DNA from 2 places in the Agrobacterium sp. DE0009 genome. Region 2 is predicted to be linked to the other one. Evidence: predicted binding sites of a transcription regulator. Region 2 holds the regulator's gene; the other holds the start of a gene.
What was found. The regulator LexA, encoded in region 2, represses DNA repair genes until DNA is damaged. The targets are predictions, from matches to a motif close to TGTTCNNNNTGTGTTCNG.
Positions count from the first base shown of each region.

Region 1: a site for LexA is predicted at 1,216-1,233, ahead of FS804_RS15185 (ATP-dependent helicase). Genes of this name have one in related genera too.

Region 1 is NZ_VEIU01000003.1:509,593-513,010, reverse strand. It holds gene FS804_RS15195 (efflux RND transporter periplasmic adaptor subunit) at 1-535, opposite strand, end outside; gene FS804_RS15190 (carboxymuconolactone decarboxylase family protein) at 762-1,172, shown strand; gene FS804_RS15185 (ATP-dependent helicase) at 1,275-3,418, shown strand, end outside.
Region 2 is NZ_VEIU01000001.1:548,550-551,967, reverse strand. It holds gene FS804_RS02825 (ComEC/Rec2 family competence protein) at 1-265, shown strand, start outside; gene FS804_RS02820 (glutathione S-transferase family protein) at 285-962, opposite strand; gene lexA (transcriptional repressor LexA) at 1,227-1,949, opposite strand; gene purU (formyltetrahydrofolate deformylase) at 2,175-3,020, opposite strand; gene FS804_RS02805 (ABC transporter ATP-binding protein) at 3,134-3,418, opposite strand, start outside.

The sequences.
Region 1 (3,418 bases), on a different contig from region 2:
TGCTGAGCGCAAGCTTTGCAGCTTCCTCCGCGATCTGCGCATCAAGCACGTCGAGGCGGGCGACGGATTTCAGGTTCTTGTAGGAATTGGATTTGTCGACGGCGCTGCGGAGCGCGACCTGGGCCTTGTCCCGTTCGATCAATTGTTCGTCGTCATCCAGACGCGCCAATACCTGGCCCTTCACCACACGCTGTCCCGATGAGGTGCGGATTTCCGCAAGCGTGCCGGAGACCTGCGGCATGACGACGACCGACTGGATCGCCTGGCCATTGCCGATCGCGTTCAGACGATCGTTGACGACGCCTCGCTTCACCGGGGCCGTCACCACGAGCGTGGCGTTGGAATTGCGGCGCGCGCCGTTGCCGTTCTGGCCAGCCGATGGCCCTGCCGCCGCAACCTCAACGGCGCCGGGGGCCGGTTTTGCAAGTCCGACGCTGGCGAGCACATTACGGGCCTCAGGCGAATAAAAGCCCCAGAGACAGAGCCCTGCCCCAACGACGGCCAGACTGACACCCACCTGTTTCCAGACCCGCATATAGTTCTCCGGTTGATCATCACAGCATAAATCGCCCCTTGAATCATAGACTTCGGGACGTCCGCAGTATTCCTGCTTGCCAGAAACGAGGCAACGCACAAATCCGTTTCTTACGTATTTGTAATTTGTAATGGATTTTCGGTGAAAGCGCGACCGGGACCATAATTATCGCAAATGTTCTCACACGCGGATAACCTATCCGGGAGAAAACGAGCCGGAGGAAGCCATGAGCACCGTCATGAAAACACAAAATCCAGAAGCCGATCCGCGTGTGAAAGCGGTCTTCGATGATATCCGGACCACCCGCAAATCGGATTTCATCAACAATATGTGGCTATATCTCGCCTTTGACCCCGATCTCCTGGAAAAGACATGGGCCGAGGTCAAGGCAGTGATGGCGACACCTTCGGCGCTCGACCCGCTCGTGAAGGAAATGCTTTACATTGCAGTATCCGTCACCAATGGCTGCTCCTACTGTGCCCACTCCCACACCGCCGCCGCAAAAGCCAAGGGAATGACAAACGAACAGCATGCCGATCTGATGCGGGTGATCGCGCTTGCCGGCAAGACCAACCAGCTTGCGGTAGCCCTGCAAGTGCCCGTCGATGCCGCTTTTGATGCTGACCAGAGTGCATGAACCCGAAATAATGCCTTGGAATAGGCGTTTTGAGCGGTGATACCGGAATAAAAGCAGAACGCGGTTCTGGCCTTTACATCCCGAATCACTACATTGGGCCGCATGAGCAACAGTTTTGACGATATGCCGTTCTTCGATGAGGAACCCGTGGCGCCGCGCAGGGCGACGAACAATGCCCCGTCGGAAAACGGCGGCGGGCTTGGAATTGCCGCCCGCGCCATGGCCGCCCGTGATCAGACGCGTGCCGCGCCAGATTATCTTTCCGGGCTCAACCCGGAACAGCGCGAAGCGGTTGAAACGCTTGACGGCCCGGTTCTCGTCCTCGCGGGCGCCGGCACCGGCAAGACCCGTGTTCTGACAACCCGCATCGCCCATATTCTCGCGACCGGCCGTGCCTATCCGAGCCAGATCCTCGCTGTGACCTTTACCAACAAGGCCGCACGCGAGATGAAGGAACGCATCGGCGTTCTCGTCGGCGGCGCGGTCGAGGGCATGCCCTGGCTCGGCACCTTCCACTCCATCGGGGTCAAGCTTCTGCGTCGTCACGCCGAACTCGTCGGCCTGAAGTCGGATTTCACCATTCTCGATACGGACGACGTGGTGCGGCTGATCAAGCAGCTCATCCAGGCCGAAGGTCTCGATGATAAGCGCTGGCCGGCCAAACAGTTCGCCGGCATGATCGACGGCTGGAAGAACAAAGGCCTGACGCCGCCGGATATTCCTGAAGGAGATAGCCGCGCCTTCGCAAACGGCAAGGGCCGCGAACTGTACACCGCCTATCAGAACCGGCTGAAGACGCTGAACGCCTGCGACTTCGGCGACCTGCTGCTGCACCCGATCAGCATCTTCCGCCGCCACACCGATATTCTAAAGGAGTATCACCAGAAGTTCCGGTACATTCTGGTGGACGAATATCAGGACACCAACACGGCGCAATATATGTGGCTGCGGCTCTTGGCCCAGCGCGCCAAGGGCGAGCCACAGAATGTCTGCTGCGTCGGTGACGACGACCAGTCGATCTATGGCTGGCGCGGCGCGGAAGTGGACAATATCCTGCGTTTCGACAAGGATTTCCCCGGCGCCAAGGTCATCAAGCTCGAACGCAATTATCGTTCAACTGAGCATATTCTCGGTGCGGCCGGCCATCTCATCGCCCATAATGAGGGCCGTCTCGGCAAGACGCTGTTTACCGAACGCAGCAGCCCTGATGACGAAAAGGTCGTGGTGCATGCGGCCTGGGATTCCGAGGAGGAAGCCCGCGCCGTCGGCGAAGAGATCGAGCAGCTTCAGCGCAAAGGTAACATGCTGAACGACATGGCGATCCTTGTCCGCGCCTCCTTCCAGATGCGCGAATTCGAAGACCGGTTCGTCACGCTCGGCCTCAATTACCGCGTCATCGGTGGCCCGCGCTTTTATGAGCGCCTCGAAATCCGCGATGCCATGGCCTATTTCCGCCTCGTCTGCCAGCCGGCTGACGATCTCGCCTTCGAGCGAATCGTCAACACACCGAAACGCGGTCTGGGCGATACGACGATCCGCAATCTGCACGACTATGCGCGCGCGCGTGACATTCCGATGCTGGCCGCGGCCGCCGACATCATCGAGACCGACGAGCTGAAACCGAAGGCGCGCAAGGCGCTGTTCGATGTGGTGCAGGATTTCCGCCGCTGGCAGGGTCTGCTCGAAAACACCGAACACACCACGCTTGCCGAGCAGATCCTCGACGAAAGCGGCTATACCGCCATGTGGCAGGCCGACAAGACGGCCGAAGCACCCGGACGGCTCGAGAACCTCAAGGAACTCATCCGCTCGATGGAAGCCTTTGAAAGCATGCGCGGTTTCCTCGAGCATGTCGCACTCGTCATGGATGCCGAGCAGAACGAAAACCTCGATGCCGTCTCCATCATGACGCTCCATTCCGCCAAGGGTCTGGAATTCGACACCGTCTTCCTGCCCGGCTGGGAAGAAGGCCTGTTTCCGCACCAGCGGGCGCTGGACGAAGGCGGACGCTCCGGTCTTGAGGAAGAACGTCGTCTTGCCTATGTCGGCATCACCCGTGCCAAGAAACTCTGCCATATCTGGTTCGTCTCGAACCGCCGCATTCACGGGCTGTGGCAATCCACCCTGCCCTCGCGGTTCCTGGACGAACTGCCGTCCGCCCATGTGGACGTTGCAGCATCCGATAGCAGTTACGGCGGATATGGCGGGCGCGGCGGCTACGGCCAGTCGCGTTTCGACAAGGCCGA
Region 2 (3,418 bases):
CGTCGTCATTGTTTCCCAGAGAACCTCGTTTTCACAGTGCCGCTCAGGCGCGCTGCTTCTCAATCGAGACATCTTGCGGCGCATTGGTTCAGTGGAGATCAACTTCGCGTCAGCCAATCAGCCGGGCGTCGTGGAAAAACTGCGCGCTTCGACCGCAGGCATGAACCGGTCTTGGAGCGAACATCGGTATTACGATTGGAAATCTGGTCGCTACGAGCATGAGCTACCGGAAACGATCACGCGTCTGCTGGCGGCGTCGCAATGATTGCCGCCGGCAAATCGTCTCAAGCCTTCGCGCGCAGATCCGCAGTCAACTGACCGATGCTGGCGATTTCGTCTTCATGCGCTGGGTCCCGCCACATTTCTTTCAGGCCTGCCTCATACCATTCGCGCATGGCGGGCAGGGCGAGCAGGCGATCGCAATAGGCCTTTGCTGCGGGGGATAGATCCGCACCATAAGTCTGGAAACGGAATGCCACGGGGCAGAAGAAGGCATCCACTGCCGTGAACTTCTGGCCGGCGAGATAAGGACCACCGAAGGTCGAAAGGCCTTCGCTCCACAAAACATCGATACGCTTGATATCAGCTGCCAGCCCGGCATCACCACGCTTTGGCGTGACACGAATGCCGACCGACATGGGGTAGAGATTGCGCAGCGACGAAAATCCCGCATGCATTTCGCTTGCCGCCGAACGCGACCAGGCTCTGGCCTGCTTGTCGCTTGCCCAGACCCCTTGATGACGCTCGGCGAGATATTCCGCGATCGCCAGCGATTCCCAGACCGTCACACCCTCATCGACGAGGCAGGGGACCTTGCCGGTGGGAGAAAAGGTGGAAAATGAGACGCCTTCGCCAAAGGGAACGAGTTTCTCTTCAAAGGCAATACCGAGCGTGCGCATCAACACCCATGGCCGCAGCGACCAGGAGGAGTAGTTCTTGTTTGCGATATAAAGATCATACATGGCGTGTCTCCTGACTGTGTCGCAGTTTTATACCAGCGACGTTGCGGCGAATATCGCAAAGAATCCATCGCACTCATAAAGCCCGTTGATGGGTGAACGACATCCAGGCCGAATTCGTGTCAAACCCGCCTTGACCCTTTCAAAAGCACCTTCATGCCTTCAAAAGAAAAAAGCGCATCAATCCACCGGAATGACGCGCCATTCATCTTGAAGGCTAGATATGTCTTGCCAATCGATCCGGTTTTATCCAGACCGACGGCGGCATCAATGATAGCGCCGGATAAGCCCCACCAGCTTGCCCTGAATTTTCACCCGATCAGGCCCAAAAATGCGGGTCTCGTAGGCCGGGTTCGCCGCTTCCAGCGCGATGGATGCACCCTTGCGGCGGAACCGCTTCAGCGTGGCTTCTTCATCATCCACCAGCGCCACAACGATATCGCCCGGATTGGCCGTATTTCCATTGCGGATGATGACCGTATCGCCATCGAAGATGCCGGCCTCGATCATCGAATCGCCCTTGACCTCAAGCGCGTAATGTTCGCCTGAGCCTAGCATGTCCACTGGAACGGCCACGTCATGCGTATTGTTCTGAATGGCCGAGATCGGCACACCGGCAGCGATCCGGCCCATGACAGGTACGGTCGCCGCACCTGCAATGTCATTTGCGGGTGCCTTGGGAGCAGGGGGCGGCTCCGGCGTTTTCGGTTTGCCGAGACTGCCTTCGATAACGCTCGGTGAGAAGCCGCGCTGCGGCCTTGCGCCCGGCGTATAGGCCTCCGGAAGCTTGATGACTTCGAGCGCTCGAGCCCTGTTGGGTAGCCGGCGAATAAACCCGCGCTCTTCGAGCGCCGTGATCAGCCGGTGGATGCCGGATTTGGAAGCAAGATCGAGTGCATCCTTCATTTCATCGAAGGAGGGCGGCACGCCGGACTCTTTCATTCGCTCATGAATGAAGAGAAGCAATTCCTGCTGTTTGCGCGTGAGCATGAGGAAAACACCCTTGAGAATCGTCGTTGGAGTCGCGAAACAAATACAGAACGAACACTATATGTTCCATATGTGTTCCGCAATCCCCTAAAATCTGGTTAAGCTTCGCTCGGATTTACATTTTGCAAATTGGAGGTAACCAAAGCTCCAGAAGTCGTTCCCAGGCGGGGCCCCGACGCGTCCCATTTGTTCCGCGTTTCAGGTCAGGGTGTAGATCGGGCTGTGCTATCGCGCGAAAACGACCGTCTTGTTCTTATTGAGAAGCACCCGGTCCTCAAGGTGCCATGAAACCGCCCGGGCCAGCACGCGTCGCTCGATGTCGCGTCCCTTGCGGACCAGCTCATCCGGTGTATCGGCATGGCTGACCGGCTCGACGTCCTGGCAGATGATCGGCCCTTCATCGAGATCGCGGGTGACGTAATGGGCCGTTGCACCGATCATTTTGACGCCCCTCTCATGGGCTTGGTGATAGGGCTTTGCGCCCTTGAAACCCGGCAGGAAGGAGTGGTGAATGTTGATGCAGCGCCCGGATAAGTATTCGGAGAAGTTGTCCGACAGGATCTGCATGTAGCGGGCAAGAACGACGAGGTCGGTGCCCGTTTCTTCGATGATGTCCTTGATGCGCGTTTCCTGTTCGGCCTTGTTGTCTTTTGTCACCGGCAGGTGATGGTACTTTATCCCGCCCATCAGCGTGAGGTTCAGGGCCTCGCGGGGGTGGTTGCCGACGATGCCGACGATCTCGGCATTCAATTCGCCGATGCGGTGGCGATAGAGAAGATCGCCGAGGCAGTGGTCGAAGCGGGAAACGAGCAGCAGCAGCTTGCGCGGCGCACCTGCTGGACGCAGCGTGGCGTCGAGAGCGAAGCGATCGATCTCCTCGGCAAGTCCATTGCGAAAGCCTGCCTCGTCGCCGGCCATGGAGAAGGCGACACGCATGAAAAACATGCCCGTTTCATGGTCGTCGAATTGTTGAGCTTCATAAATATCGCCGCCATGCTGTGCGATGCGGCCCGAGACCGCAGCGACGATTCCGCTTCTGTTGGGGCAGCGCAGCGTCAGGACGTAATTCATCTAAAGCCTCCTGGAAGATGGAGTTGCGGTTGGACTGCTGTCATAGCGGCGCCCACGCGGAGCCACGCCCCGTTTCCACGGGGCCGAGCGTCAGCACGAAGCGGTCGCGGATGTCACTGGATGGCGTGTTCGCCCGGCCCGAGATAACTCGCCATCAGAGCGGGATCGACGGCGAGTTCGGAAGCTGGGCCTGAGCGGCGCACTTCACCAAGTTCGACGAGATAAGCTTCGTCGGCAATTTCGAGCGCGGCGCGGGCATTCTGCTCGACCAACAGGATGGAGACACCGGTTTGACGCAGGTCGGCGACGATACGCAGGATTTCGGCGACAATCAGCGGTGCAAGTCCAAGGCTCGGCTCATCGAGAAGCAGCAGTCTCGGCCGGCTCATCAACGCCCG